DNA from 2 places in the Rhizobium sp. AG855 genome. Region 2 is predicted to be linked to the other one. Evidence: predicted binding sites of a transcription regulator. Region 2 holds the regulator's gene; the other holds the start of a gene.
What was found. The regulator LexA, encoded in region 2, represses DNA repair genes until DNA is damaged. The targets are predictions, from matches to a motif close to TGTTCNNNNTGTGTTCNG.

Region 1 (16,015 bases), 1.6 Mb from region 2:
GCGATCTCGTCAATGACGCCGATGATCCGCGAGATCTCCTGCGAGGACTGTTCGATGCCCTGCATCGAGGCAACCGCTTTTTGCACAACCTCGCCCGATTTTTCCGCATCCTTCACCGCGATGCTCACGGTATTGGCGGCGATCCCGGCATTGTCGGCGCTCGAATTGACCTGTTCGGTCAGCTCGTTCAGCGCCGCCGCCGTCTCTTCGAGGCTCGCAGCCTGCTGCTCGGTGCGCTTGGCAAGGTCTGCAGCACTTTCCGAGATTTCACCCGTACCGGCGCTGATATTGACCACGCCTGTGTTCACCGAGGCAATCGCCTGTTCGAGGGTTGCCAGGGCTTCGTTGAAGTCCCGCTTCAGGGCGCCATATTCGCCAGGGAAATCCTCGGCGATCCGGAAGGTGAGGTTGCCGCGCGAAAGTTCGGACAATCCGTTGCCGAGGGCTGCGACCACGTGCTGCTGTGTCGCGGAGGAGGCGCTGCGCTCCTGTTCATTGCGACGCCGCTCGCCTTCGGCTTCCTGGCGCTGTACATCGGCTTCGGCGGCGAGAACGCGGCTTTCGGCCAGACGATGGCGGAAGCCGTCCAGAGCCTTGGCGACCATGCCGATTTCGTCGTCACGATCCTGGTTCGGCACGGTGTCGTCATATTTGCCGGTGCTCAGCACGGTCACACTGCCGACCAACCCGGCAAGCGGCTTCCGCACGAAGCTGCCGACGGCCAGGTAAAGAGCCGCCATCACGGCGACAAGCACGATCACGCCGCCGATGATCATCATATAGGTCTGGGCTTCGACTGGAGCGCTGATCGCCGCATGCGGAACGTCGACTAGGATAACCCAGTTGGCATTCACGTCGGGCAGCTGGAAGGGATAGACCACCCGGTCGAACCGATTGTCTGCTTCGCCGAGATCCTTGATCACGCCGCCGCTCAGCGAAGAAAGGGCAGATTTTATGAGATCCGCCCCGGTTTCCTCATAGGGCTTCATCTGAAGGTCCGGTGTCGGCCCCACGATCCATTTTCCGCTTTGCGAAAGCAGGGTCACGCGGCCCGTCTCGAAGGGATGCAGCTTGTTCAGCTTGTCGGTCATCGCCTTCAGCGAAATGTCGACGCCGCTCACGCCGATCAGCTTGCCGCCGGCAATCACCGGATAGGCGATCGACGTCATTGCGGTGTGCTCGCCCGTGGTCTGTTCGGCATAGGGCTGGGTAATCGCGCCCTTCCGGCTCTTCGCGGCAAGTCCATACCACTCGGCCTCGAAATTGGAATTGAAGGTCGAGAAGGTGAAGCCCCCGTCCTTGCTCTTTGTCCAATAGGGGTTGAAGGCGCCGTCCTTGGCCGATCCGGTCTCCGTCTTCCCGGCCATGCTGGGGGACTGGCCATCAAAGGCGTTGGGTTCCTCGCCAAACCAGCTGCCAAAGGCAAAGGCGTTCTGCTCGAGATTGGCTTTCAGTACGTCGACGACGGATTTGCGATCGAGGTATTTGCCCTCCTGCGCGCGTCCGATGACGCCGGCCATCGATCGGGCCGCACCGGCCAATTCTCCGACCGAGCCTGCGACATCCGTCGCAATGGCCTTCGCTTCGGCATTGGCCTGATCCATCGTCAGGGTCTGGACCCGCTCGCGTGTCTGAAGGATAAGAAAGAGGTTCGATACGAATAGAACGACGGCAATGGCGGCGCCGGTCACGACGATCAGTTTCGCTGCCAATGACTTCATCTTGAAAATGGACATTGCTTCCTCATGCTCACATGAAAAACGATGACATTGGAGACACGTGATGCGTTCGCAATGCTGGAACATGCTCCATCATGGAAGCACGGGGGCAGGGAGCCGCCCGGAAAGGTCGGGCGGCCTTGCACCGGAAGATGAAGGTTCATTCGTAAAAAATGCTTGAAGGCAAACGCCCTCAAACCGCCTGAGGCGATTGATTTTTTGCTAATATATCAAGAGTTTGGTCAGGAAGACGTTTTATAGCCTGCCCGCGACGTCACCCGCCATGGGGATCGATGGCTGCGCGCCAGCCTTGAGGCAGGCCAGAGACCCCGCGACTGCCGCGCGTCGAAGCGCCGCGTCGAAGCCGAGACCCGCATCCAGGCTTGCGGCAAAATAGCCGCAGAACGTGTCCCCGGCGCCGACGGTGTCGACCGGCTCGATCTTCAGCCCTTGCGCCTTGTGCAGCACGCCGCCTTCGGCGGCGATCACGCCAGCAGCGCCGAGCGTGATGATCAGAACCTGGCCCGTCTCGCGATGCATGGAAAGGGCGGTCTCTTCCCGTTCGGCGGCCGTCAATCCCTGGCGTCCGGCGAGGAGCTCGAATTCGGTTTCGTTGGCAATCACCACATCCGCGAGTTTTGCCAGGGTCGCGGCTTCCGCCGTCAGCGGTGCCAGATTGAGGATCGTCCGCACGTTGGCGCCCTTGGCGGCCTTGAGCGCCGCTTCCACGGCCTTGGCCGGCACCTCCAGCTGCAGCATCAGCGTATCGCCGGCCTTCAGTGCCGAAACGGCCGCTTCCGCCTGCCCGGCGTCGACCGTGCCGTTTGCCCCGGCAACCACGGCAATCATGTTCTCCCCGTCGCCGCCGACCAGGATGAGAGCCGTACCCGTCGGACCGTCGACCGTCTTCACGCCGGAGAGATCGGTTCCCGCCGCGTCCAGCAATGCGACCGCAGGCGCCGCGAATTCGTCGCGACCCACGGCGCTCACCATCCGCACGTCGGCCCCCGCCCGCCGTGCGGCCAGTGCCTGATTGGCGCCCTTGCCGCCGGCCGCCGTGGCAAAGCTCGTGCCGGCCACCGTCTCGCCGGGAACCGGCAGGCGTGGCGTCGTGGCGACGAGATCCATGTTGATGGAGCCGAATACGGTGATCATGAGCGCGCGGGCCTCCCTGAAGCAATTCCCAGCAAAAGTCGGAACCGGTTTTGCGTCCGCAATTGCGAGAAAACAAGACATCAGACCATGGAAGGCGCCACGGAGGTCGCCGGACATGGTCTGGGGTGTGGCGCTCTTGTGGACCAGCCCGTCAGTCTTCGTCAACAACCCTGAGCTTGAGCAGGCCCGTGCGGCTTTCCACGGCCCGGGACGCGCCGTCTCCGGCATCGGCGGCACCGCCGGGCACCTCGAACTCCATCGCCTCGATCTTGGCGCCGCGCTTGGCCAGCTTGTCCGAGGAGGTGATGATCTGTTCGACATCCTTCTGCGCGGCCAGAAAATGGCTCTGCAGCTTGCGTGTCCGGTCGTCCAGGCGGCTGAGGTCCTCCATCAGCCGGATCACTTCGCCCTGGATCAGATGCGCCTGCTCGCGCATGCGCTGATCCTTCAGAACGGCCTGGATGACCTGGATCGAGAGCATCAGCAGGGATGGCGAAACGATGACCACCCGCTGGCGATGCGCCTTCTGCACCACGCCTTCGAAATTCTCGTGGATCTCCGCAAAGATCGATTCCGACGGCACGAACAGGAAAGCCATTTCCTGCGTCTCGCCCGGCAGAAGATATTTGTCGGCGATATCCTTGATATGCACCTCGATGTCGCGGCGAAACTGCTGGCTGGCGATCTTCTTGTGCTCCGGCGTCTCCCCGTCACGGATCGCATTCCACGCCTCCAGCGGAAACTTCGCATCGACCACCAGCGGCGGGGAATTGTTCGGCATGCGGATCGTGCAGTCGGGCCGCGATCCGTTCGACAGCGTCGTCTGGAATTCATAGGCACCCATCGGCAGCCCGTCGGCAACGATCGTCTCCATCCGCGACTGGCCAAAGGCCCCGCGCGTCTGCTTGTTGGAGAGGATCGCCTGCAACCCGACGACATCCTTGGCCAGCGACTGGATGTTGTTCTGCGCCGCATCGATCACCGCCAGCCGCTCCTGCAGCGTGCGCAGGTTGTCGTGGGTCGATTTCGTCTGCTCGGTGATCGTCGTTCCCAGCCGGTGCGTCATGCCATCAAGCCGTTGGCTGATTGACTGGTTCAGTTCCGCCTGTCGGCTGCCGAAGACCTCGGCCATGGTCGCGAGCCGCCCCTGCATCTCGGCCTGCGCTTTCAGCAGTTCGGCAAGCCTTGCCTCGGCCGCCTCGTCGCGTCGCAGCGTATCCTCCATCATCTGAGCCCGGATGCGCGCGGCGCGCATCGAGCCCAGGAACAGGGCAAGAATGGGGAGGAGAACCACTCCTGCGGCGAGCGCCAGCAGAATGCCGGGGCCGAGCGTGACGGAGCCGATGGTGATGGCGGGAATGTCTTGGATGTTCATCACAAGACTATACGCGATTCGCCCCGCCGAAACAGATCAAAGAGTGAACGTTTCCAGGCCCTGCTGTTTTGGCCTGGCGGACATGAGACTTTTTGTGCGGGCATAACTGATAAAAGACAAGGGCAGGGCCGATAAGTGGTCACCAACGCTATACCCTTCATAAATAGGGGGGAAAGCTTCGCATTTTAGAAACCATAGATTTACCATTTCAGGGTCTGCTTATGAAACGGTTCGGCGATTTTGCCGCAGTCTTGCAATGGATAGTAGAATTACGATGGTGTCGCAGAGTGACAATGCCGATCTGAAAAACCGCCTTCGCTTTCTCGGCTTGGACGACAAGGGGCGAGAGACCCTTCGGCGCATGGGTCCCCTGATCCGGGCCAATATCGGCGCTGCGCTCGACATCTTCTACGACAAGATCCGCAAGGTCCCCGAAACTGCGGCGTTCTTCCGTGGCGAGGATCATATTCGCGGTGCCAAGGGCCGTCAGGAAGAACATTGGGGCATCGTCGGCACGGGCGACTACACCGAAAGCTATGTCGATGGCGTCACCAAGGTCGGCAAGGCCCATGCCCGCATCGGCCTCGAGCCACGCTGGTATATCGGTGGCTACGCGCTGGTCCTCGAACAGTTGATCCATGCCGTGGCCCGCGACCGCTGGCCAAGCCGCTTTGGCCGCCAGAAGGCGCCGCAACTGGCCGACGAGATTTCGGTGGTGATGAAAGCCGCCATGCTCGACATGGATTATTCCATCACCGTCTATCTCGACATCCTCGCCGCCGAGCGCCAGAAGGCCGAGGACACCCGCCTGCGCGCCGAGGCCGAACAGGCGACGGCGCTGGCCGCATTGCGCGGGGTCCTGACAAAACTCGCCGCCGGCGATCTCGAAGCGCGTCTGCCGGATGATCTGCCGGCCAATTTCGTCGAAATGGCACGGGACTACAACGCCTCGGTGAATGCCCTCCGCTCCACCATCGGCACGGTCCGCAGCTCCGCCGACGAGATCTTCAAGTCGACGTCGGCCATCGCGGAGGCGACCGACGATCTCGCCCAGCGCACCGAACAGCAGGCAGCCGGCCTCGAGGAAAGCACGGCCGCCCTGCACGAACTCACCCAGAACGTCACGCTCACCGCCGATGGCGCCCAGAAAGCCGCCCAGGTCGTCGGCGTGGCGCTCGACGAGGCGCGTGTGTCCGAAGCGGTCGTCTCCCGCGCTGTCGATGCCATGGGCGCCATCGAGAAATCCTCCGATGCCATCTCCAAGATCATCGGCGTCATCGATGAAATTGCCTTCCAGACCAACCTGCTCGCGCTCAATGCCGGCGTCGAGGCCGCCCGTGCAGGCGAAGCCGGACGTGGTTTCGCGGTCGTCGCCCAGGAAGTCCGAGAACTTGCCCAGCGCTGCGCCAATGCGGCGCGCGAGATCAAGAGCCTGATCTCCCAAAGCTCCACCCAGGTCAATTCCGGCGTCGGCCTCGTCAACAATGCCGGCGACGCCCTGAAACAGATCATCGTCCGCATCGGCGAAATCAACGAGATCGTCGGCACCATCGCGGCCGCCGCCGCCGACCAGTCCGGCGGCCTGCGCGAGGTCAACACCTCGATCGCCTCCATGGACCAGATCACCCAGCGCAACGCCGCCATGGTCGAGGAAACCTCCGCCCAGACCGCAACGCTCGGCGAAGAAGCCGAACGTCTGCTGGCAGCCCTTCAGGGTTTCCGCATCCATGATGGTCACGCCCAGCCCCGGCAGCGCTCGACACCCGTCCGGCGCATGGCGGGATAGAAATGGCCCCCGACTTGAAATGAAGGGTTAAGGTTCGGTGGTGTTTAGCTTCTGTTTAGAAAACCGTGACAGGTCTGCTTGACGACTGTCAATCACATAACCCCGCGTTGGAACCATGCATCAGAAATCGAACACCGATCTGTCCGAACGCCTCGACTTCCTGGAAATCGACCAGAAGACGCGCGACACCCTGGGAGAGCTCCGTCCGACGATCGGTGATGTCATGGGACCGGCGCTGGACAAGTTCTACGCCAAGGTCGCCAAGACCGCCAAGACGGCAGGTTTCTTCCGCGACGGCGCCCATATGAGCGGTGCCAAGAACGCGCAGATCGGCCATTGGGACAAGGTCGCCAAGGGCAGCTTCGACGAGGATTACGTGCGCGGCGTCACCGCCGTCGGCAAGGCCCATGCCCGCATCGGGCTTGAGCCGCGCTGGTATATCGGCGGCTATTCCATGCTGGTCGGTGAACTGCTCTCCGGCATTCTGGTCAAGCATTGGCCCTTCCCCTTCGGCAAGCGCCATGCAGAAACCCTGGCGAATAAGATGAGGGCGGTGGTCAAGGCCGCCATGCTCGACATGGATTATGCCATCTCGGTCTATCTCGATGAGCTGGAAACCAAGCGCAAGGCGCTGGAAGAAGAACGGGCCCGCTTCGAGGCCGACCAGGCGATTGCCATGGAGCACCTGCGCCGTGGTCTGGAATCGCTCGCCCGCAGCGATTTCGAAAGCCACATGACCACCGACCTGCCGCAAAACTTCAAGGAGATGGCCGGCTATTACAACGACACGGTCGACAAGCTGAACGTGTCCTTCGCTGCCATCCGCCGCGCTTCGGAAGAAATCCTCGGCGGCACCGATGCCATTGCCCATGCGTCGAGCGAACTTGCGAGCCGCACCACCCGCCAGGCCGCCGGTGTCCAGCAGAGCTCGACCGCGCTCCAGCAGCTCTCCGTCAGCGTCAGCCAGACCGCGGCCAATGCCGAACGCGCGTCTGCGGCCGTGCGCGAGACGCAGCAACAGGCCCAGACCTCCGGCACGGTCGTGTCGCGTGCCGTCAACGCCATGGATGCGATCGAGAAATCGTCCACCGAGATCTCCAAGATCATCGGCGTCATCGACGAAATTGCCTTCCAGACGAACCTTCTCGCCCTGAACGCCGGTGTCGAAGCGGCCCGTGCTGGCGATGCCGGCAAGGGATTTGCCGTCGTGGCACAAGAGGTTCGCCAGCTCGCCCAGCGCTCGGCCGATGCCGCCAAGGAAATCAAGCAGCTGATTTCCCAGAGCTCAGGCCAGGTCAAGCAGGGCGTCGAACTCGTCACCGGCACCGGTGAGGTCCTGGGCGACATCATCGCCCGTATCGATGCCATCGACAGCTTCGTCTCGGATATCGCGACCGCCGCCAAGGACCAGGCGACCGGCCTCAACGAAGTCAACCAGGCGACCCGCAACATGGATCTCCTGACCCATGAAAACAGCGGCATGGTCGAGCAGACCTCGGAAGAAACCCGCCGCCTGCGCGCCGAAGTCGCCGGCCTCGTCGAACTGATGAGCCATATCCGCACCCGCACCGAGAACACCGGCCACGGCCAGCGCCGCACTGCCGCCTGATCGCAACATCGGATACGGGAGGAATTCGATGCTTTTTTCGATTTCCTCCCTTTCGAACTTGCGCTAAGGGAGGCTCATGACCATCAAGCCACTCATAATCCTGCCCGATCCGCTGCTGCGCCAGGTCTCCGAACCTGTGGAGCGCGTGGATTCCGAGCTGAACCAGCTTGTCGATGACATGCTCGAGACCATGTACGAGGCCCCCGGCATCGGGCTCGCCGCGATCCAGGTCGGCGTGCCGCGCCGCCTGCTCGTCATCGATCTCGCCAAGGAAGGCGAAGATCCCAAGCCGCTCGTCTTCATCAATCCCAAGATCATCCGCTCCTCCGATGAGTGCTCGGTCTATGAGGAAGGCTGCCTGTCGATCCCGGATTATTACGCAGAAGTCGAACGCCCGGCGACGATCACCGTCACCTCGCTCGATCGCACTGGCAAGGAAGTGACCACCGAAGCCGACGGCCTGCTCGCCACCTGCCTGCAGCACGAGATCGACCATCTCGACGGCGTGCTGTTCATCGACCATATCTCCCGTCTGAAGCGCGAGATGGTCATCAAGCGCTTCACCAAGGCAGCCCGTCAGAAGATTTGATCGAGGCCGCGCAGCTTTGCGCGACCCTCCGCTCTTGAAGGCGAGACCGATTATGGCATTGCGCATCATTTTTATGGGGACGCCGGCCTTCTCCGTCGCCACCCTCAAGGCGCTTCACGCCGCCGGCCATCAGATTGTCGCCGCCTATTCCCAGCCGCCCCGTCCGGGTGGCCGCCGTGGCCTGGACTTGCAGAAATCCCCGGTCCATCAGGCTGCCGAAACCCTCGGCATCGAGGTCCGCCACCCGCTCAATTTTCGCGAGCCCGCAGACCGCGAAGCCTTCGCCGCCTTGCAAGCCGATGTCGCCGTCGTCGTCGCCTATGGCCTGCTGCTGCCGCAGGCCATCCTCGATGGCACGCGGCTTGGCTGCTACAACGGCCACGCCTCGCTCCTGCCGCGCTGGCGGGGTGCCGCCCCCATTCAGCGGGCGATCATGGCCGGCGATGCCGAGACCGGCATGATGGTGATGAAAATGGACAAGGGCCTCGACACCGGCCCCGTGGCACTCACCCGCAAGGTCGCGATTGCCCCCGACATGACCGGCGGCGAACTGCATGATGCGCTAAGCGTCGTCGGCGCCGAGGCCATGGTCGACGCCATGGCGCTCCTGGAAAAAGGAGCGCTCGAAACCGTCGCGCAGCCGGAAGAGGGCGTGCTCTACGCCGCCAAGATCGACAAGGCCGAAACCCGCGTCGACTTCGCCCGTCCCGCCCGCGAGGTTCACGACCATATCCGGGGTCTCGCCCCCTTTCCCGGCGCCTGGACTGAAATCGAGGTCGGCGGCAAGCCCGAGCGCGTCAAGCTGCTCGCATCCCATCTGGCCGAAGCAGACGGCCAACGCGGCGCTCCGGGCACACTACTTGACGATCACCTGACCGTTGCCTGCGGCACCGGCGCCGTCAGCCTCGTGCGCCTGCAAAAGGCCGGCGGCAAGCCGCTCGATGCGCAGGATTTCCTGCGCGGCACGCCGCTTGCCAAGGGCACGGTGATCGCCTGATGCCGCGCTTCCGCATGATCGTCGAATATGACGGCACCGCCTATGTCGGCTGGCAGCGCCAGGACAATGGCCATGCCGTGCAGTCGGCCATCGAGAATGCCATTCTGGCGCTGTCGGGCGAAACCGTCGTCATCAGAGGCGCCGGCCGCACCGATTCCGGCGTGCATGCCAAGGGCCAGGTCATCCATGCCGATCTCTCCCGCGCCTGGGTGCCCTACAAGCTGCGCAACGCGCTCAACGCCCACCTGGCCCAGGCCGGCGAACAGGTCTCGATCGTTGATGTCGCGGCCGCGCCCGATGATTTCGACGCGCGCTTCTCGGCACTGCGTCGCCATTACCTCTACCGCATCATCACCCGCCCCGCGCGCCTCGCGCTGGAGGCGAACCGCGCCTGGTGGGTGCCGAAGCCGCTCGATCACGAGGCCATGCATGAGGCCGCCCAGCAGCTCGTCGGCCACCACGATTTCACCACCTTCCGCTCCGCCCATTGCCAGGCGGCAAGCCCGGTGCGCACGCTCGACCGGCTCGATGTCTCCAGGCATGGTGATCTGATCGAGATCCGCGCCAGCGCCCAGAGTTTTCTGCACAATCAGATCCGATCCTTTGCAGGAACGCTGAAACTGGCCGGCGAGGGCAAGATGACGCCTTCGGATGTGCGCGCAGCGCTCGACGCCCGCGACCGTGCCGCCTGCGGTCCGGTGGCACCCCCGGAAGGGCTCTATTTCATGCGGGTGGATTATCCCGGCGACGAGCCGCAGCCGGATATCTGAGCAATTCCAGCAAAAGTGCACGGCGGTTTTGCGTCCGGACTTGCGCAAACAAAATATGAGCAAGTCCAGCAAAAGAGTGAAGCGGTTTTGCGTCCGGAATTGCGTGTAGAACACGGGCCTCAGCCCGGATAAACGCCGAGATAGCGTTCCAGCACTTCGGCGAGGATCATTGAGGGCACCAGTACCACCATGATGATCGTCGACACCGTCAGCAGGTGATCGCCGATGATCATTCGGACGATCCGGAACAGGATGGCAATCAGCGTCACCATCAGCAGGAACCAGAGAAGCGCCACCAGTCCGCTGAGGCTGGGCAGCAGCATCATGATCAGCACCAACAGGCCATAGGCGTAAGAGGCCGGCAATGCCAGCCAGTTCGTCACCACCACAAGCGCGGCGAATTTTTCGCCGAGCCCCACCATCCAGCACAACACGCCCAGCAGAATGACCGGCACCAGCCAGTTCGCCGCTTCCACCAGGGTCAGCCGGAAGAAGAACAAGAGCCCGGTTGCCGTGCCTGTCGGCTGGCCCTCGAGAAACAGCACACGCCACCAGGCAAAGGAGAGCAGAATCGCCGGCAACGCCCAGGCGATCGACCAGAACGAGCGCGCGGCTCCCCGGTCGCTGAAATCGAGATGGGCAAAGCCTGCCGGGTCCTGCTTCACCAGCAGCCACAGGCCCTTCAGGTAAATCTCGATCTCCTTAAGCGTGGGCATGGGCGAACCACTGCTCGATGAAGGTCTGGTAGATCACCGTCAGGGTTTCCAGGTCGGCAACCGCAACCCGCTCGTCGACCATATGCATGGTCTGCCCCACCAGGCCGAATTCCACGACAGGGCAATAATCCTTGATGAAGCGCGCATCCGACGTGCCGCCCGTGGTCGAAAGCTTCGGCGTCCGGCCTGTGACCGTTTCGATGGCACCCGATAGCGACGAAATCAGGCTGTTGCTGCGCGTCAGGAAAACATGGCTCGGCCGTTCCGACCACACGATTTCATAGGCAATCGCCGCGCGACCCGGCCGAAGCTCTGGATCGACCGCTGCCGCATCGAGCCGGCGCAGGATCTCGGCCTGCACGCTCTCGGCATCCCAATGGTCGTTGAAGCGGATGTTGAACTTGAAGCGGGCGGTCGCCGGAATGACGTTCGTCGCGGCATTGCCGACGTCGATCGAGGTCACTTCGAGGTTCGACGGCTGGAAATTCTCCGTGCCCTCATCGAAGGCCGGGAACATCAGGCTTTTCGCCAGCGAAAGCGCGCCGCGCACGGGGCTGTCGGCGAGATGCGGATAGGCCGCATGGCCCTGCACGCCACGCACGGTGACCGTGCCGGAAACCGAGCCGCGTCGGCCGATCTTGATCATGTCACCCAGCGTGTCGGGATTGGTCGGCTCACCCACGAGGCAGGCATCCCAGCGCTCGCCGCGTGCGGCCGCCCATTGCAGAAGCTTCACCGTGCCATTGACCGCCGGTCCCTCTTCATCGCCGGTGATCAGCAGCGAAACGGAACCCTGCGGCACCTTGCCGGCATCCACCAGCCGCGCATAAGCCGCGATGAAGCAGGCAATCCCGCCCTTCATGTCGACGGCGCCACGGCCAAACAGCATGCCGTCGCGAACCTCGCCGGAAAACGGCCCGGCCGACCAGTCCGCCTCGTCGCCGACAGGCACCACGTCGCTGTGTCCGGCAAACATCAGGTGAGGCCCATCCGAGCCAGCCCTGGCATAAAGGTTTTCGATGTCGGGCGTATCCACATCGCGCTCGACCATCCGGTCGACGGCAAAGCCGAGCGGCTTCAACAGGTCCTCCAGCACCGAAAGCGCACCGCCTTCGGCCGGCGTGACCGAGGGGCAGCGGATCAGGGCTTGGAGAACATCGACAGGGCTGGTGGCGTTCATGGCGGTCTATCTGGGCTGTGCATCGGTGAGAAAACGGGTCCTTGCCGAGACTTAGCCGAAGGCTACGGCGGTGTCATCTCGTGTGCAGCGACAGAAGTGTCGCACAGCCGGACCGGTGGAGAAGGGCGCCGGCCGGAACCGGCGCCCTCGCATGCAATCAGTCGCGCAGCAGCTCGTTGATGCCGGTCTTCGAGCGGGTCTTCGCGTCGACGCGCTTGACGATGACGGCGCAGTAGAGGTTCGGAGCGGGCACTCCATTCGGCATGACGTTGCCACTGCCCATCGAGCCGGCGACGACGACGGAATAGGGCGGCACTTCGCCATAGGTCACTTCGCCCGTTGCGCGGTCGACGATCTTGGTCGATTTGCCGATGAACACGCCCATGCCGAGCACCGAGCCTTCGCGGATGATGCAGCCTTCGACGACTTCCGAACGGGCGCCGATGAAGCAGTTGTCCTCGATGATCGTCGGTCCCGCCTGCATCGGCTCCAGCACGCCGCCAATGCCGACGCCGCCGGAGAGATGCACGTGTTTGCCGATCTGTGCGCAGGAACCGACGGTCGCCCAGGTATCGACCATGGTACCTTCGCCGACGTAGGCGCCGAGGTTAACGAAGGAGGGCATCAGGATGGCATTCGGCGCGATATAGGCCGAGCGGCGCACGACAGCATTCGGCACGGCGCGGAAGCCGGCCGCGCGGAACTGGTTCTCACCCCAGCCTTCGAACTTCGACGGCACCTTGTCCCACCAGGTCGAGGCGCCGGGGCCGCCCTTGACCACTTCCATGTCGTTCAGGCGGAAGGAGAGAAGCACGGCCTTCTTCAGCCACTGATGCACGGTCCAGGCCCCGTCTTCGCCACGGGTCGCAACACGCGCCTTGCCGCTGTCGAGCAGGTCGAGCGCGGCCTCGACGGCATCGCGGATCTCGCCCTTGGTGGCGGTCGAGACCGTGTCGCGGTTTTCGAAGGCCGCTTCGATGACGTGTTCGAGCTGAGTGAGATCGGAGGCGCTCATCTGAATTCCTTAAACTTCGTTGTCTAACCTTGGGGATGGAAGCGATCAGGGTCTGATCGAAAATTCGCGCAAAGCTCTAGCGCATAAGTCGCTGCATGAAAACAGCGTCTGGCGGCCTTGCGCGTCGGAAAGGAACAAGCATGGCGAGACTGAAAAACGGCAAACATCGGCGCAAGGACGGCTCCTGGGATCCGTTGAAGGATTCATCCACCGATCGCCAGACCGCGCAGGTCATTCCGCGCACGCCGCAATCCGCGTCTTCGTCCTACACGCTCGCCTATGTCGACGATGAATTCCTCTGCCGCGAGGAGCTGCGCCCGGTACGCCTGCAGCTGGAATTGCTGAAAACCGAGATGATTCTGACCGAGCGCAACATCAAGTCGACGGTGGTGATGTTCGGCGGTGCCCGCATCCCGGCGCCGGGTGAGGCCGCCTGGGCGGCGAAGAACGACATCCAGAAGAAGAATCTCGAGAATGCCTCGATCTATTACGATCAGGCCCGCCGCTTCGCGCAGCTCTGCTCGACCCAGTCGAAGAGCAGCGACTATCACGAATATGTCGTCGTGACCGGCGGTGGCCCAGGTGTCATGGAAGCGGGCAATCGCGGGGCCGCCGATGTCGGCGCCCCCTCGATTGGCCTCAATATCGTTTTGCCGCACGAGCAGGCGCCGAACCCTTACGTCACGCCCGAGCTCAGCTTCAACTTCCACTATTTCGCCATCCGCAAGATGCATTTTTTGATGCGCGCCAAGGCGATCACCATCTTCCCCGGCGGTTTCGGCACGCTGGACGAGTTTTTTGAAGCCGTGACGCTGATCCAGACCAAGCGCATGGCGCCGATCCCGCTCATCCTCTTTTCCAAGGCCTTCTGGCACGACATCATCAACTTCGAAGCGCTCGCCAATTTCGGCACCATCGCACCGGAAGATCTGCAATTGCTGCACTTCGCCGAAACGGCGGAGGAAGCCTGGCAGATCATCGCCGACTTCTACGACCTGAACGCAGAAGCGGCCCCGTAAAGGGCCGCTCCATCGCGTGTTCGGTCTGGTCGTTCGCCAGTCGGCTCCGGCTTAGCGGAGCATCACCGGCCGCTTCGGCATGTCGTCGATGCTGATCACGCCGTCCTTGTTGCGGTCCATGCGCTCGAACATCCGGTCGCCCAAGGCGATGGCCTCGGCCTTGCTGATCTGGCCGTTTTCGTCCTTGTCGGCCACCCGCATCATGCGGGCAGGGCCGCCCATGCCGTGTTCGCGGCGACCTTCGCCGCGCTCGGCTCGCTCATTGTGCCAGCCGTGGCGCTTGCCGTCGTGGTGTTTGCCCTCATGGCGCGGGCCACCGGCCATATTGTCGGGAGCCATCGCATCGGGACCGGCATCGGCCATGTCCTTGGGCGCTTCGCCCGGCGCCGGCGGGGCAGGGGGAACAGCGGCTGCGTCACCCGGTTTCGCAGCGGTGCCGGCCTTCATTTCGGCGCGGGCCTTCAGCATTTCCGCGCGCATCGCCTGGCGATGCTGGCGCATTTCGCCGGGCGTGATCGAGCCGTCATTGTCCGCATCGATCTGCGTGAACAGCGCCTCGCTGCCGGCCGTTGCTTCGGCCTTCTCGATCTTGCCGTCCTTGTTCGTGTCGAACTGCTGCAGCATGCGGACGAACATGACTTCGGGGCCGCCGCGCGGCGGACCGCGCCGCTCGCCGCGATCCTGGGCAAAGGCGCTGCCGGCCGCAGTGCCGACCAGGAGAGACGCCGCAAGGGTGGCCAAGGTGATGGTTCTGCCGTTCATCTGTGGTCCTTTCAAAGACTGGGTCTATGGAAGAACTCTACGGCCTGCCGCCCCGCTGGCCTACTTAACGATCCGTAAGGCGCATGAAACTTTCGTAAGCTTCCGCTAAATTCAGGCGGCATCTCCCAGCACCTGGCCGAGAAAGCCGGCGAGATCGTCGGTCATGTAGTCGACATTGTCGCCGTCGAGATGTTCGACCCGCTCCCAGGTTTCGAGCAGCGCCGTCTCGAGATTGCGCGGCACCAGCAGCACGGTCTTCATGCCGAGCGCCTTCGGCACTTCGAGATTGCGCGGCAGATCCTCGAACATCGCCGCATGTTTCGTGTCGATGCGGTTGAGGCTGGCGAACTTGTCATAGGTGGCGCCTGCCGGCTTCGGCACGTAGTCGGCCGCCACGATGTCGAAGATGTCGTCGAAATGGTCAAGGATGCCGAGTGCGCGCGCCGCATCCTGCGCATGCGCCACCGTGCCATTGGTGAAAATGAATTTCCGCCCCGGCAGCCGCTTGATGGCATTGCCCAGCGCCTCGTCGGGCAGGAGCATCGAATAGTCGATCGCATGCGCCTTTTCGAGAAAGGCATTGGGATCGACCTTGTGATGCAGCATCAGGCCGGCGAGCGTCGTTCCATGCTCGTGGTAATAACGCTTCTGCAGCACCTTGGCCTCGACCGCGTCGACCTGCAGCAGCTCCGCCACGAAGGCGGTCATGTTCGTGTCGATCTGCGCGAAGAGGTTGATGTGATGCGGATAGAGCGTGTTGTCGAGGTCGAAGACCCAGTCACGCACATGGGCAAAATCATCGGGCGAGGGGAGCTTGGCAGGTTTGGTCATCGGGTCCTTATGGCAGAAGCCTCAGAGGATGCAACGGGGCGCCATGACGGCGTGGCTTGAACGGCTATCGAGGAAATAGGATTGGTTGGCGCTTCGGGAAGTGCTATTGCGAACGCATGCAAAAGAAGATGTCGATCCGGACCGGCAGGGCCAGTGTGATCCTCCAGGATCGCAAGCGTCTGCCATGCCGTTTCCATCCCATCGCCTCCGGCACGATCCGCCACCGCCCGGCCTGATCCGGGCCTCGTCGGGGCCATCTCCACCCAAAGCTTTCGTCGTCGTCGCGGCGTCCATGCCGCCCGCACATCTTTCCGGATCGATCCCCCATGGAATTCTGGGCCATCATCACCATCGGCAGCGCCTTCCTGCAGAACATGCGCTCCGCCCTGCAGAAACATCTCAAAAGCCGCATGGGCACGACAGGCGCCACCTTTGTGCGCTTCGGCTTCGGCCTGCCCTTCGCCTTCCTCTATCTCGCCATCCTGCATCAGGG
Region 2 (16,015 bases):
CGAAGAAGATCGTTGCGAGAATTCCGACTTCAAACCCTGCCACGGCGTAATCCTTTTCAAACACTCGGTTGGAACCTGCCGCCTATATAAGCGGCAGACGTCACGGCGACAACTGGCTCAGGCGTTGAGCACGCGACCATAGGCGTCGAGCACGCTTTCCTTCATCATTTCCGACAGCGTCGGATGCGGGAAGATCGTGTGCATCAGTTCTTCTTCCGTGGTCTCCAGGTTCATGGCGACCACGAAGCCCTGGATGAGTTCGGTGACCTCTGCGCCGACCATGTGAGCGCCGATCAGTTCGCCGGTCTTCTTGTCGAAGATCGTCTTGATCAGGCCCTGGTCTTCGCCAAGCGCGATCGCCTTGCCATTGGCATTGAAGTTGTAGCGGCCGACGCGGATTTCCCGGCCCTCAGCCTTCGCCTTGGCTTCGGTCAGACCGACAGAAGCGACCTGCGGATTACAGTAGGTGCAACCGGGGATCTTGGCCTTGTCCATCGGGTGAACATTGGGCAGGCCTGCGATCTTCTCAATGCAGATGACGCCTTCATGCTCGGCCTTGTGGGCGAGCATCGGAGGACCTGCGACGTCGCCGATCGCGTAGAGACCCGGCACATTGGTCTTGCCGTAGCCGTCGATGACGATGCAGCCGCGATCGGTCTTCACGCCGAGCGTTTCGAGGCCGAGGTTCTCGATATTGCCCTGGACGCCAACGGCGGAGATCAGGCGGTCAGCGGTGATCGTCTGCACCTTGCCGTCCTTGGTTTCGACATGGGCGGTGATGGAATTGGTGCCCTTCTCGACCTTGGAGACCTTGGCTTCGGTGATGATCTTCAGGCCGCGCTTTTCCAGCTGCTTGCGGGCGAAGGTGGAGATTTCCACGTCCTCGACCGGCATGATGTTGGCCATCAGTTCGACAACGGTCACATCGACGCCCATGGAGCGATAGAAGGAGGCGAATTCGATGCCGATCGCGCCTGAGCCCATGACCACCATGGACTTCGGCATGAAGTCCGGCTTCATCGCCTCGAAATAGGTCCAGATCAGCTTGCCATCCGGCTCGATGCCGGGGAGCGCACGCGGGCGGGCGCCCGTCGCGACGATGATGTGCTTGGCGGTGTAGGTGCCCTCGCCCAGAACGCCCTTCGGGATTGGGTTCTGCGGCTCGACGACGGGCTTGGTCATCTTGCCAACCACGACTTCGCCGGGCTTCGAGAGCTTGGCTTCGCCCCAGATCACGTCGATCTTGTTCTTCTTCATCAGGAAGCCGACGCCGCCGTTGAGGCGGGCCGAGACGCCGCGCGAACGGGCGACCACGTCCTTGACGTCGGCGGTCATCGTGCCGTTCAGCGTCAGGCCGTAGGATTTGGCGTGGTTGGCATGATCGAGGATCTCGGCCGAGCGCAGCAGCGCCTTGGTCGGGATGCAGCCCCAGTTGAGGCAGATGCCACCCAGATGCTCGCGTTCGACGATCGCGGTCTTCAGGCCAAGCTGGGCCGCGCGAATGGCGGTGACGTAACCGCCGGGGCCGGAGCCGATGATGATGACGTCGTAAGCATTCGACATGGGCGCTTCCACTCCTCGGTTTCCTGCGAACCTCCGCTCAAGCGGAGGTTCGGTTCGGGATTGGAAGCGAGCGCCTCAGACTGCAGGCTTCTCGGCTTCCGGTTCGTGACGAACCAGCATCCCGTAGATTTCATCCTTGAGCTGCATCCGCTTCTTGCGCATTTCCACGACATGGAAATCGTCTGCAGGCTCGACATTCGTTTCGGCGCGGTGGATGGCCCGGTTCACATCATGATAGGTCTCGAACAATCTTGCAAAGTGACCATCCGTTTCCTTCAGATGACGCATCAGCGCGACGTGTTCCGGGAATTCCACTGCCAGTTCGTGCGGTGTGTTCGACATGATCCCATCTCCTCTGTCGGGGTTATGGGTACAGGTTAGACGCAGCGCACAAGACCTCCTTGATTTTGATCAACGCACCCCGACGGAGAGATCAGGACGCGGTCTTTCTTCAAAGCCCCAGCAGCATCCGGACAATGGGCTCAAGGCCACGTCCGATTGCGCGGGTGTTCTCCGCATCGAGATGGATACCGTCGAGCGGCGTGGTTTCAGCAACCGAGCCCGCATCAAAAAATGCACAACCGGCTTCGTCAGCCGCATCCCGATACATGCTGGCCAACATGGCCCCTTCCTCAACCGAGTGATTGAACATGGCACCAAATATTGCGTTCGCGGTTTCCCGGATCGGCGGAGGGGAAACGATCAGCACTTCAGGGGCCTCGAACTCGAAGCCCCAATCGTGCTTCTCCACCAATTTGACCAGGCGTTTCACACCGCTCGTTGCACCGATCGCTGTTCCCTGGATCCCGCGTTTGAGATCATTGGTTCCCAGCATGATGATGACGAGATCGATCGGCTTGTGCGTGGCAAGCAGGGTGGGCAGCAACTTCACCCCGTTGCGCTCGCAATCGCCGAGATGATCATCATAAGCGGTGGTCCGTCCGTTCAGACCTTCGGCGATCACCCGGACACCATGGCCGAGCGCCTTCTGCAAGACGCTCGTCCAGCGGTCCTCATAAGCATGCCGACCCAGATTTACCGGGTCGTATCCCCATGTCAGGCTGTCGCCGTAAGCGAGAACGGTCTTCATCGCACCGCTCCCCCTCGTCAGACGAGCATGCCCATCGGGTTTTCGATGTAGCGCTTGAAGGCGCCGAGCAGTTCGGCTCCGAGCGCACCGTCGACGGCGCGATGGTCGGTCGACAGCGTCACGGTCATGACGTTGGCGATCTTCATCTCGCCGTTCTTTACCACGACGCGCTCCTCGCCCGCACCCACGGCCAGAATGGTCGCATGCGGCGGGTTGACGACGGCGGCGAAGTTCTTGACGCCCATCATGCCCATGTTGGACACGGCCGTGGTGCCGCCCTGGTATTCTTCGGGCTTCAACTTGCGGTCCTTGGCGCGCTTGCCGAGGTCCTTCATCTCGTTGGAGATGGCGGACAGCGTCTTCGTCTCGGCCTTGCGGATGATCGGGGTGATCAGGCCACCGGGGATCGAAACGGCAACGCCGACATCGGCGTGCTTGTGCTTGACCATGTTGCTGTCGGTCCAGGAGACGTTGGCATCCGGGACATCGCGCAGCGCAAGGGCCATGGCCTTGATCACCATGTCGTTGACCGAGAGCTTGTAGGCCGGCGCGCCATCCTTGCGGGGTGCAGCGTCGTTCAGCTGGGCGCGCAGGGCCAGCAGCGCGTCCAGTTCGCAATCCACCGAGACATAGAAATGCGGGATGGTCTGCTTCGATTCCTGCAGGCGCTTGGCAATCGTCTTGCGCATGCCGTCATGCGGCACGAGGTCGTAGGAACCGGCTTCGAACAGCTTGAGCACGGCTTCTTCCGAAGCGCCCTTGGCGAGTGCCGGGGCCGGTGCGGCAGATGCAGCAGAGGGTGCTGCGGCTGTCGCCGGCTTCGCCCCACCGGTGCTGACGGCCTTTTCGACGTCGCTCTTCACGACGCGGCCCTTCGGACCGGAGCCGGAGACGGCGTTGAGATCGAGGCCAGCCTCCTTGGCGAGACGACGCGCCAGCGGTGACGCGAAGACGCGATCGCCGGAGGAAGCCGTTGCAGGAGCAGCCGCAGGTGCCGGCGCAGCAGGGGCTGCAGCCGGAGCCGGAGCAGCTTCTACTGCCTTCGGTGCCGGTGCGGCTTCCGCCTTCGGGGCAGCCGGCGCGGAACCGCCGCCAGCAGCGGCGGCGGCCACGTCTTCGCCATCGGCGGCGAGGATGGCGATCAGGGCATTGACCTTGACGGCTTCGGTGCCGGCCGGAACGACGATCTTCGCCACCGTGCCTTCATCGACGGCTTCCACTTCCATGGTCGCCTTGTCGGTTTCGATCTCGGCGATGACATCGCCTGATTTGACCTTGTCGCCTTCCTTGACCAGCCACTTGGCCAGATTGCCCTCTTCCATCGTCGGAGAGAGCGCCGGCATGGTGATGTTGATCGGCATGGACCTACCCTCCCCTTACTTGTAGCAGACGGTCTTCACCGCCAGGACCACTTCGCCGACATTCGGCAGAGCGAGCTTTTCGAGGTTCGCCGCGTAAGGCATCGGAACGTCCTTGCCGGCGATCGTCAGGATCGGCGCATCGAGATAGTCGAAGGCCTGCTGCATGACGCGGGTGGCGATTTCCGTGCCGACGGACGACTGCGGATAGCCTTCCTCGACTGTGACGAGACGACCGGTCTTCTTGACGGATTCGATGACCGTCGGAAGGTCCATCGGACGGATCGTGCGCAGGTCGATCAGTTCGACGTCGATACCTTCCTTCTCCAGCTCGGCGACAGCCTTGACCGAATAGGTCATGCCGATGCCCCAGGAAACGATGGTGGCGTCCTTGCCGGTCTTATGGATGCGCGCCTTGCCGATCGGCAGGACGAAATCGTCGAGCTTCGGAACCTCGAAGGACTGGCCGTAGAGGATCTCGTTTTCGAGGAAGATGATCGGGTTCGGGTCGCGGATCGCGGCCTTCAGCAGGCCCTTGGCGTCCGCTGCCGTATAAGGCATGACGACCTTGAGACCCGGGATCTGGCTGTACCAGGCCGCATAGTCCTGGCTGTGCTGGGCAGCGACGCGGGCAGCAGCCCCATTCGGGCCACGGAAGACGATCGGCGCGCCCATCTGGCCGCCGGACATGTAGAGCGTCTTGGCAGCCGAGTTGATGATCTGGTCGATCGCCTGCATGGCGAAGTTGAAGGTCATGAACTCGATGATCGGACGAAGACCCGCCATGGCCGCACCGACGCCGACGCCGGCAAAGCCGTGTTCGGTGATCGGCGTGTCGACGACGCGCTTTGCGCCGAATTCAGCCAGCAAGCCCTGGGTGATCTTGTAGGCACCCTGATATTCCGCGACTTCCTCACCCATGATGAAGACATCAGGATTGGCGCGCATTTCTTCGGCCATGGCTTCGCGCAGCGCTTCACGCACCGTCATCGTTACCATTTCGGTGCCAGCCGGAATATCCGGATCGGCGGCAACATCGACCTTCGGCGCTGCCGGGACGGTGTTGTCGGCCTTGGAGGACGGCTCTTCTGAGGCTTCGCGCGCCTTGCCACCGGCGGCATCGGCGGCCGCGGCCGGCGTATCGGCGTCCTTCTTCGGAGCCACGGCGGCATCGGCGCTTTCGCCGTCCTGCAGGAGGACTGCAATCGCCGTGTTGACCTTGACGTTTTCCGTGCCGGCGGCGATCAGGATCTTGCCGAGCACGCCTTCGTCGACGGCCTCGACTTCCATCGTGGCCTTGTCGGTTTCGATTTCGGCGATCACGTCGCCGGACTTGATGGTGTCACCTTCCTGCTTGACCCACTTGGAGAGCGTACCCTCTTCCATGGTCGGAGACAGGGCGGGCATGAGGATTTCGATCGGCATGGGTTCCCTCCCCGATTACAGCAGGATGTCGGTGTAGAGCTCGGATGCATCCGGCTCCGGATCGGCCTGGGCGAAATCGGCCGAGTCGGCCACGATGTCGCGCACGTCCTTGTCGATCGCCTTCAGCTCGTCTTCGGTCGCCCAGCCCTTTTCGAGCAGACGGGCACGGACCTGTTCGATCGGGTCATGCTCGGAGCGCATCTTCTGCACTTCGTCCTTCGAGCGATACTTGGCCGGGTCGGACATGGAGTGACCGCGATAGCGATAGGTCTGCATCTCGAGGATGACGGGGCCCTTGCCGGCACGGCAATGCTCGACCGCCTGATCGGCTGCCGCCTTGACCGCACGCACATCCATGCCATCGACCTGAATGCCGGGAATGTTGAAGGACACGCCGCGCTGGGAGAAGTCGGTCTGGGCCGACGCGCGCGAGACGGAGGTCCCCATGGCGTAGCGGTTGTTTTCGATGATGTAGATCACCGGCAGGTTCCACAGGCGAGCCATGTTGAAGCTCTCGTAGACCTGACCCTGGTTGGCAGCACCGTCGCCGAAATAGGCGAGCGAGACATTGTCATTACCGCGATATTTGTTGGCGAAGGCGAGACCCGTGCCGAGCGACACCTGGGCACCGACGATGCCGTGACCGCCGTAGAAGTTCTTCTCCTTGGAGAACATGTGCATGGAGCCGCCCTTGCCCTTGGACAAGCCGCCCCGGCGTCCAGTGAGCTCGGCCATGACACCGCGGGCACTCATGCCGCAGGCCAGCATGTGGCCGTGGTCACGATAGCCGGTGATGACCTGATCACCCTCCTTCAGCGCCATCTGCATGCCGACGACGACCGCTTCCTGGCCGATGTAAAGATGACAGAAACCACCGATGAAGCCCATGCCATAGAGCTGGCCGGCCTTTTCCTCGAAACGACGGATCAGCAGCATTTCGCGATAGGACGCGAGCTCCTGCGCCTTGTCGAACTCGGCAACGATACCGGTGGTCAATTCTTTTTTGGCAGGCTTGGCCGAAGGCTTCCGACCGGTCGCAGTCGCGGATTTGCGCGGCGCCATTCATCCCTCCCGTGGGTTATGGTTGGTCTATTGTTGAACGTAGAATAGGGAAGAAAACAGGCATCCGCAATGCCAGAAATGCATAGGTCATATTCAGACCAAGCACCTGATACCACATTATAATTTCTGATTAACCGGATCTCGGTTTATCAGAAATAGGTGTTGAATATCACGATTTCATCAGGGCGCGACATGTTGAGCTGGTAGCGCGCCTTTTCATCGATGATGTCTTCGTCAAGCGAACCATCACTCAGCAGGCTGACTTCCTTTTCCAACTGCATGCGCTGCTTCACCAGCTTGTCGAGCTCGGCGCTTCTCGCCGCCTGCAGACGGTCGAATTGCTGACCGGCCTTCAGGCCATAGTCACCATGGATGGAATGGTAGCCGAAATAGGAGAGGAACGCGATGGTGATGGCAGGAAGGGCAAAACGGCCGTATTTCTTTTTCTTGTGATGTCTGGTCCACATGCCGACAACTGCCTTACAACGCATGACTTTCCGTCAAACTAGCGGGGATGTCTTAACCGATCGTTGACCGCAATTGGCAGGAAACAAAAAGCCCGCGCCGGAGAACCGACGCGGGCGTAAAATTCAGCGCTTTTCCGTGTTCAGCCGCGCAGGATCGAAGTCCCGGCATAGACCGCCTGCGGACCGAGTTCTTCCTCGATGCGGATGAGCTGGTTGTACTTGGCGGTGCGGTCGGAACGGGCGAGCGAGCCGGTCTTGATCTGACCGCAGTTGGTGGCAACCGCGAGATCGGCAATCGTCGAATCCTCCGTTTCGCCCGAACGATGCGACATCACGGCCGTGTAGGCAGCGCGATGTGCGGTCGAAACGGCGTCGAGGGTTTCCGACAGCGAGCCGATCTGGTTGACCTTGACGAGGATGGAGTTGGCAACGCCCATCTTGATACCGTCGCGCAGGCGGGCCGAGTTGGTGACGAAAAGGTCGTCGCCGACGAGCTGAACCTTCTTGCCGATCTTGTCGGTCAGGGTCTTCCAGCCGTCCCAATCGTCTTCCGCCATGCCGTCTTCGATCGAGAAGATCGGGTACTTGGCAGCGAGTTCTGCGAGGTATTCGGCCATGGCTTCCGGCTCGAGCGTGCGGCCTTCGCCTTCGAGCACGTATTTGCCGTCCTTGAAGAATTCGGTCGAGGCGCAGTCGAGCGCGATATGCAGGTCTTCGCCCGGACGGTAGCCGGCCTTTTCGATCGACTTCATGATGAAGTCGAGGGCGGCCGGAGCCGATGCGAGACCCGGCGCGAAGCCGCCTTCGTCACCGACATTGGTGTTGTGGCCGTCGGCGGCAAGCTGCTTCTTCAGGGTGTGGAAGACTTCCGAACCCATGCGAACGGCGTCGCGGATGGTGTCGGCGCCAACCGGCACGATCATGAACTCCTGGAAGTCGATCGGATTGTCGGCATGGGCGCCGCCATTGATGATGTTCATCATCGGAACCGGCAGGACATGGGCGTTCGGGCCGCCGACGTAACGGTAGAGTGGCAGTCCGGCCGACTGGGCCGCAGCCTTGGCGACAGCGAGCGAGACGCCGAGGATGGCGTTGGCGCCAAGGCGTGCCTTGTTCGGCGTGCCGTCGAGCGCAATCATCAGATTGTCGATCTGGATCTGGTTTTCAGCCTCATGGCCGCCGATCGCATCATAAATCTCGCCGTTGACGGCTTCGACAGCCTTTTCAACACCCTTGCCGAGGTAACGCGAGCCACCGTCGCGCAGTTCGACGGCTTCATGCGCGCCGGTCGAGGCGCCTGAGGGAACTGCGGCGCGGCCGAAGCTGCCGTCTTCGAGATAGACGTCGACCTCGACGGTCGGGTTGCCGCGGCTGTCGAGGATCTCGCGGCCGATGATGTCGGTAATGGCGGTCATGTTCGCTCCCTGGTGACGGAAATTGGACAAGGCTCGGCGGCCGATCATGAGGCATGAAGCCTGCGGACCCGCCTGTGAGTCATCCTCTCTTATCCGATGATCCGGAAAATACAATGACGGATCGGAGCGACAAAGACTGAAATCTAATCGATTTAAAGAACCAGCGCCGGCGCCAAGTCGGCTTCAACCGATTGAAGCGCCGGCAAAGGGGATTCATACAGCCTTGGCGATGTCGTCAAACGCGATCAGTTTTTCGAGCAGACGGCGCATATTGTCGATCTGGACCATGTTCGGACCATCCGACGGCGCATTGTCCGGGTCCTGATGTGTCTCGACGAAGAGACCACCGACGCCGACGGCGACTGCCGCGCGCGCCAGCGTTTCAACAAATTCGCGCTGACCACCGGAGGAGCCGCCCTGCCCGCCCGGCTGTTGTACGGAATGGGTCGCATCAAAAACCACCGGGGCACCCATGGCCGCCATGATGGGTAGCGAACGCATGTCTGAGACCAGCGTATTGTAACCGAAAGACGCGCCGCGCTCGCAGAGCAGGACATTGGGATTGCCGCTGGCATTGAGCTTGTTCAAGACGTTTTTCATATCCCAGGGCGCGAGGAACTGGCCCTTCTTCACATTGATCACACGGCCGGTCTTGGCGGCGGCGACCAGAAGATCGGTCTGGCGGCAGAGAAAGGCCGGAATCTGCAGGACATCGACTGTCGGGGCGACTGCAGCGCACTGTTCTTCCGTGTGGATGTCGGTCAGGACCGGAATGCCATATTCCTTCTTGATGTCGGCAAACACCTCCATCGCCTTTTCCAGGCCGATGCCGCGCTCAGCAGACAGCGAGGTGCGGTTGGCCTTGTCGAAGGACGACTTGTAGACGAGGCCGAGGCCGAGTTCGCGGCAGAGCTCGACCAGCCGACCGGCGATCATGAAAGCATGGTCGCGGCTTTCCATCTGGCATGGGCCGGCAATCAGGGCAAAGCGGCCCTTCTGCGAGAACACGGCCTTGCCTTCGCCTTCACCGACGACGACTTCGGAATTGGTCACAGTGCTCATTTCAACTCCTCGAAGGCGAAGGCGACGCCCTGGCCCTTTTCCGGCGCGACCACTAGGCGCGCACCCGTTTTGTGATAGCGGACGCCATTAGCAGCGAGGCAGGCTTCTGTCACGCCGAGATCACGGCTCTTGACCACGACCACGGCTGCCAGAAGGCCACGCTCAGAGCGCGAATTCGGAAGTCCGTAATTCGCCGCCAGCCCCTCAGGCGTCAGCGCATCCACGATGGCGTTGGCCGTTGCCATCGACAGGCCGAAGGAATGGGCCGTCACGGCACGCTGGCCCAGCACCGTTTCCAGGAGATATTGGAAGTCGCTCGGATTGTCCTCGCACAGCACGATCCGGGCAAGTCCCACGGCGCCGTTCGCATGGACCAGAAGCGCTCCACGATCGGCCGGCAAGGGGTTCACACGCTGGCACGAAAAGGCAAAGAAATCAGGTGATCGCAGATCGGCAGCAAAGGCGAGCCGGAAAGATCCTTCCACAGTGCGCCCATCGGGAAAGCGGAACTCGCGGGAAAAGCGCAAGAGATCGCCGCCGCTCATTCCTTCGGCGACAAAGCGGGCATGGTCCGCCTCCGCATCGTCGGACTTGACGACAATGGCCGAGAGACCGTCCCCCCGCCGGAAGCGGAACGCCTGATCGCGTGCGACAAAGACATTGCCGATCCTGGCCGCTTCAAGACAGTCTTCGCGGCTGCCGATGGCGAGGGGTTCGAGATAGGTGTCATCGCCGAAAAACACGCAGGCGTTTTCCGTGCCGAAAGGATGGCGGGCGTCTGCGGCGACGGTAAAGCCAAGCTGCGTGAAACGATGCCGGGCGGTATCGAGGTCAATCACCGGCAGGACGAGGTGGTCGACGGCGCGGGGCGCTGGATTTGTTTCAGTCATGACAGAGACCTTCGTTCGCCGAGACACTTAGGAACGGCCCGACTGTTTTGTAAGAGCTTCGATCGCCTGGCGCAGGGTATCGATCTCGGCACGCGTTTCGCGCAGTTCCTTCACCACCTGTTCGTCGATCTTGTGATGAAGGGCGAGAACCTCGATCTCAGCCTTGAGATTGATCTCGTAATCCTTGGCCGCCATGAAGCGGTCCCGTTCCGCCTGGCGATTCTGGCTCATCATGATGATCGGCGCCTGGATGGCTGCGACCATGGACAAAAGAAGATTGAGGAAGATGAAGGGGTAAGCATCAATCGGGCGCGCTGCCAGAATGACCGTGTTGAGAATCACCCAGGCGACCAGAAAGAGCAGGAAGCCGATGATGAAACTCCAGGAACCGCCGATCCGCGCGATGCTGTCTGCCACGCGTTGACCGAAGCTCGAACCGGCAAGGAAATCCTCACCGGCATTCGTCGAAACCGTGCGTCGCTCCCGCGCCTTTTTCAGGACCTTCTTCTCGGCCGATGTCAGTTGATCGACCTGCTTACCGAGCAGGGTCTTTTCCAGGTCTTTCAGCATTTCGATCTTCTCACAGGAGCTTGGAAGGGATCCGACAGGGACAGGTGTCACCCGATTGACAGGGATAGGTCCGATGGCCGCAGTCATCCGGTGACGGTGAAGACGCCTATCGCATTTTCGCGACGGTTGTTCACGGAAATTTATCCACTTGCGGAACACAAATGGAACATATAGTGTCTGTTCTGGATTTGTTTCACAAACGGGGCTCTGCATATGCTGACGCGCAAGCAACAGGAACTGCTTCTCTTCATTCACGAACGGATGAAGGAATCGGGCGTGCCGCCTTCATTCGACGAAATGAAGGATGCCCTCGATCTTGCGTCGAAATCTGGCATTCACCGACTGATCACGGCCCTTGAGGAACGCGGTTTCATTCGCCGGCTTCCCAATCGGGCGCGTGCGCTTGAAGTCATCAAGCTGCCGGAAGCCTATACACCCAGCCTGCAGCCGCGGCGCGGTTTTGCACCGAGTGTCATTGAGGGCAGCCTGGGCAAGACGCCGCCGCCTGTGCCCGCCAGACCGAGTGTCGAAGACCAGAATTCCTCCGTCAGCGTACCGGTCATGGGCCGAATCGCGGCCGGGGTGCCGATCTCGGCCATTCAGAACAACACCCATGACATCACCGTTCCCGCCGAAATGATCGGTGCCGGCGACCATTACGCACTTGAGGTCAAAGGCGATTCGATGATTGACGCCGGCATCCTCGATGGCGATACCGTCATCATCCGCAATGCCTCCAACGCCAATCCGGGCGACATCATCGTCGCACTCGTTGATGACGAAGAAGCAACCTTGAAGCGCTTCCGTCGGCGTGGCGCTTCGATCGCTCTGGAAGCGGCCAATCCGGCTTACGAGACGCGGATTTTCCCGCCGGACCGGGTCAAGATCCAGGGCAAGCTCGTCGGCTTGATCCGCCGATATCACTGACGGACAGGCATTGCGGGATTGTGGGGGCCGTTTTTCCGTTCCGTCTCGCTGTCGCTATCTTTGTCCTTGCTATCTCCTGAGTCTATGCCGTGCTGCCTGGCGGTTTCGCCTGTGCGCCAATCGTAGAGACGATGGATTGTCCAGGGCCGTGGCGGGCCTGACAAGGCGGGCGAGATCTCAATCGTCTTGTCGTGGTGGGCGCCAAGCCGGATTTCCACGGCGCCGCTTGTGCGCAGTGTTGTCTCGCTGAGGAATGTTGCAGTCGACCGGCAGCCTTTCATGCGGCTGCGGCCCCCAAGGATGACGATATCGGCGACGTCGCAGGCAGGTCCGGCAAGATCCGGGCGGTCAACGGTCAACACCGTCCATCCATCAACAAGTTTTGCGGCGCAGGCGCTGCGGATGCAGGTGAAGCGGTCCGTTTTGGCTGTCTGGACCAGTTGCTCGAGCGTTTGTCTCGCCAATTGTATCGTCGCGGAATCCCAGGTTTCTTCCTTCTTCCAGTCTGCAGGCGGCGGGAGCACGGGTGCACTTTCCATACTCGGGGGCAGATGGTGGTCGGCGGCCAGTGCCGGCTGCCATTGATCGAAGAGGAAGGGGGGAGGGCGTTTGCGATTGCTTGCAAGGACCCTCCCCTCCCCCACCCGCTCTTGTTGAGACCAAAAGCCGACCATGCGGCCATCTTCGCTGACCAAGAGGTCCGCCGGCTGTTCGCCAGAACGCAGAAAGGCCGCTGCCAAGGTGACGATGAGAAGCACGGTGCCGCCGTGCCGGAGCCCGGTGTGCAGAAGGGTCATCAGCAGAAGAGCGACCACAACAAGCACCGGAAACCAGGTCGGCTGTCGGGGAATGAAGGCTGCCTCTCCCCAACCGGCGACGGTGTGGGCGACCACCAGCACGAGATCGAGCCCGCCTCCCATGATCCAGAAAAAGGGGGCGTCGAGACCGAACGGCATCGCCAGCATGGCAATGAAGCCCGCCGGCATGACGATGATCGAAATCAGAGGCATGGCGGCAAGGTTGGCCTCCAGCCCGTGCGTCGACAGCCGATGAAAATGGGTAACGGCGAAGATCGCTGTCGAGAGCCCGCCGATCAACGAGGTTGCAAGCGTTCCGCCGACAAACTTGGCGGCAAAGGTCGCCAGTTTTCCAGAGGTGGATGTTGGCGTCGGCCAGATCGAGCGCGGCGCCTTTCTCCAAGCGGCATAACCCGCGATCAATGCTGCGGTTGCGGCAAAGGACATCTGGAAACTCGGCCCCATTACCGCCGAAGGCTGGGCAATCAGGATGATCGTCGCGGCAACGGCCAGATTGCGCAGACTGATGGCAGGTCTGTCGATGAGCACGGCAACCAGCATGATCGCCGTCATGAGATAGGCCCGCAGTGCCGAAACCTGGTAGCCTGAAATGAGGACATAGGCTGTGGCCGCCAACAGCGCACCGCCAGCGGCAATCTTCTTGACCGGATAGCGCTGCGCCAGGCCTGGAAAAAGGCTCAGCAGAGCGCGCAACCCGACAAAGAAGATGCCGGCAGCAAGCGCCATGTTCAGGCCGGAAATTGCGGTGATGTGGGCGAGACCCGACAGGCGCAGCGCGTCCGTCGCCTCCTTCGACATCGAGCGGCGTTCGCCGGTTATGATGGATGCGGCGAATGCGCCGGTGTCTCCGGGCAAGACTTCATGGATACGGTCTGAAATCCGGTCGCGCAGTGAAAACAGCGATTGGTCCACCTGCGTCCACAGATCGCTCTCGGCCGCACGCGCAATCGACGGGCGCTCGGGTGCGCCGAGAAAAAAGCCGACAGCGCCGATGCCGGCGAAATAGCTCTGAAAGGCGAAATCGTTCATGCCGGGCAGCGCCGGCCCCGACGGCGGAGAGAGCCGCACGCGTCCGGTGATCGGGTCACCAATCCGGACCACTCCATGACGGCTGCGGGCCAGCAGCGAGATGCGTTGCGGAGGGCGCCGAAGTACGGGGTCTGCGGTTGCGGACAAACGGATGACATAGCGCCATTCGCCAGCGGCCCCTGCCTCCCGCCGCTCCACCACTCCGGTCACCGTCGTTACCACCGGGGCGTCAAGAATGATCGTCGCCATCCTCCGCGTTTCCGCGTCCGCCAGCAGCATTCCGGCGACCACCATCAAGGCCGCCAGGGACAGCGCCCGGCGGTTCGTTCCGGCAAGACTGAACCAAAGGGCGATCAGGGAAAGTGGCAGAAGTGCCAACAGGATCGTCGTCGACGGGGGCACAGGGAGGCTGAACCAGACAACTTCACCAAGACCCATACAGACAGGAACAAAGTGGAAGAGGTGGCCCTGCCCGCTCTCCTTGCCAGCAGCAATGCGTATCTCTGCGGGCAGGCTCCGGAGCCTCACGTTGAGGCGCGCGACCCGGCTCCTGGTGGGGCGGGAGACCGGATGATCGGTGCGCAATGGCGGCGCGAATTCGCCAAGCGGCGCGCGCAACGCCTCCCCCTCGACATCAGGATTATTCTCGCGCAGATGCACCATCTGAACTCAACCCGCAGCCCGGCGAAAAACGCGGGCGCAGAGCAGAATAGGCCATCCGCACCAGACAATCAAAGCGTGTGTCAGACACTCCGCCAAACGCAAATCAACATGCAAATCGATTAGAACCGTCCGGTTCGATTGGCGTCGATTTCGCAACGCACAATTTGCCCTTTGGATAGCTTGGCATTAACTTCCGTATCATATAGCTACATCAACACGCTTAACCGATGGCGGCTTTTTGGAGACGCCTTCCCGCCAATTCCGGAGGATTAGCATGACGGACAAAAGCGCTTCTTTGAAACTCGGGGACAAGACGGTCGACCTGACTGTCAAGGGCGGCACGATCGGCCCTGACGTGATCGACATCGCGGCCCTCTACAAACACACCGGCGCCTTTACCTACGATCCGGGCTTCACCTCCACCGCGTCCTGCGAATCCAAGATCACCTATATCGACGGCGACGAAGGCACGCTGCTTCATCGCGGCTATCCGATCGAACAGCTCGCCGACAAGGGCGACTTCCTTGAAGTCTGCTATCTGCTGCTCTACGGCGAACTGCCGACGCCGGCACAGAAGAAAGACTTCGACTACCGCGTCACGCACCACACCATGGTGCACGAGCAGATGAGCAAGTTCTTCTCCGGCTATCGCCGCGACGCCCATCCGATGGCCGTCATGGTCGGCACTGTCGGCGCGCTCTCGGCCTTCTATCACGACTCGACCGACATTACCGATCCGCACCAGCGCATGGTCGCGTCGCTGCGCATGATCGCCAAGATGCCGACGATCGCTGCCATGGCCTACAAGTACCATGTCGGCCAGCCCTTCGTGTATCCGAAGAACGATCTCGACTACGCGTCGAACTTCCTGCGCATGTGCTTTGCCGTGCCGTGCGAAGAGTACAAGGTGAACCCCGTTCTGGCCCGCGCCATGGACCGCATCTTCATCCTGCATGCGGATCACGAGCAGAACGCGTCGACTTCGACGGTCCGTCTCGCCGGCTCCTCGGGTGCCAACCCGTTCGCCTGCATTGCGGCCGGCATCGCCTGCCTCTGGGGCCCCGCCCATGGCGGTGCGAACGAAGCGGCCCTCAACATGCTGATGGAAATCGGCTCGGTCGACCGTATTCCGGAATATATCGCCAAGGCCAAGGACAAGAACGATCCGTTCCGCCTTATGGGCTTCGGTCACCGGGTCTACAAGAACTACGACCCGCGCGCCAAGATCATGCAGAAGACGATGTATGAGGTTCTCGAGGCAACCGGTCACGGCGACGACCCGCTCATGAAGGTGGCGCTCGAACTCGAGAAGATCGCGCTCAACGACCCCTACTTCATCGAAAAGAAGCTCTACCCGAATGTCGACTTCTATTCAGGCATCACGCTGCGCGCGCTCGGCTTCCCGACGACCATGTTCACCGTTCTGTTCGCGCTTGCCCGCACCGTCGGCTGGATCGCACAGTGGAACGAAATGATCGAAGATCCGCAGCAGCGCATCGGCCGTCCGCGTCAGCTCTATACCGGCGAGCCGAAGCGCGACTACAAGCCGATCACCGATCGCTGATCACACGCCACAGACATATTGGAAGGCCGGCACATCGCCGGCCTTTTGCATTTCGGTTCATGGCATCAGACCCGCCGGGCTCGCCCGGCACGGGTTTCCGTTACTGGACCTC

Region 1: the regulator LexA is predicted to act here: its motif matches at 4,281-4,298, upstream of DFO46_RS16065 (DNA recombination protein RmuC).

What each region holds. Positions count from the first base shown of each region.
Region 1 is NZ_RAQG01000003.1:3,258,148-3,274,162, reverse strand. Features, by position in the region: gene DFO46_RS16075 (methyl-accepting chemotaxis protein) at 1-1,736, opposite strand, end outside; gene DFO46_RS16070 (ribokinase) at 1,974-2,873, opposite strand; gene DFO46_RS16065 (DNA recombination protein RmuC) at 3,025-4,248, opposite strand; gene DFO46_RS16060 (globin-coupled sensor protein) at 4,523-6,034, shown strand; gene DFO46_RS16055 (globin-coupled sensor protein) at 6,150-7,643, shown strand; gene def (peptide deformylase) at 7,720-8,232, shown strand; gene fmt (methionyl-tRNA formyltransferase) at 8,285-9,229, shown strand; gene truA (tRNA pseudouridine(38-40) synthase TruA) at 9,229-9,999, shown strand; gene DFO46_RS16035 (hypothetical protein) at 10,119-10,715, opposite strand; gene dapE (succinyl-diaminopimelate desuccinylase) at 10,702-11,895, opposite strand; gene dapD (2,3,4,5-tetrahydropyridine-2,6-dicarboxylate N-succinyltransferase) at 12,053-12,910, opposite strand; gene DFO46_RS16020 (LOG family protein) at 13,051-13,929, shown strand; gene DFO46_RS16015 (calcium-binding protein) at 13,981-14,691, opposite strand; gene DFO46_RS16010 (pyrimidine 5'-nucleotidase) at 14,803-15,522, opposite strand; gene DFO46_RS16005 (EamA family transporter) at 15,849-16,015, shown strand, end outside.
Region 2 is NZ_RAQG01000003.1:1,624,632-1,640,646, forward strand. Features, by position in the region: gene DFO46_RS07850 (GlsB/YeaQ/YmgE family stress response membrane protein) at 1-43, opposite strand, end outside; gene lpdA (dihydrolipoyl dehydrogenase) at 118-1,563, opposite strand; gene DFO46_RS07860 (YdcH family protein) at 1,639-1,905, opposite strand; gene DFO46_RS07865 (SGNH/GDSL hydrolase family protein) at 2,015-2,653, opposite strand; gene DFO46_RS07870 (pyruvate dehydrogenase complex dihydrolipoamide acetyltransferase) at 2,671-4,014, opposite strand; gene DFO46_RS07875 (pyruvate dehydrogenase complex E1 component subunit beta) at 4,030-5,436, opposite strand; gene pdhA (pyruvate dehydrogenase (acetyl-transferring) E1 component subunit alpha) at 5,452-6,498, opposite strand; gene DFO46_RS07885 (septum formation initiator family protein) at 6,648-6,965, opposite strand; gene eno (phosphopyruvate hydratase) at 7,106-8,380, opposite strand; gene kdsA (3-deoxy-8-phosphooctulonate synthase) at 8,594-9,442, opposite strand; gene DFO46_RS07900 (VOC family protein) at 9,439-10,332, opposite strand; gene DFO46_RS07905 (DUF1003 domain-containing protein) at 10,360-10,902, opposite strand; gene lexA (transcriptional repressor LexA) at 11,116-11,829, shown strand; gene DFO46_RS07915 (ComEC/Rec2 family competence protein) at 11,823-14,339, opposite strand; gene gltA (citrate synthase) at 14,614-15,903, shown strand.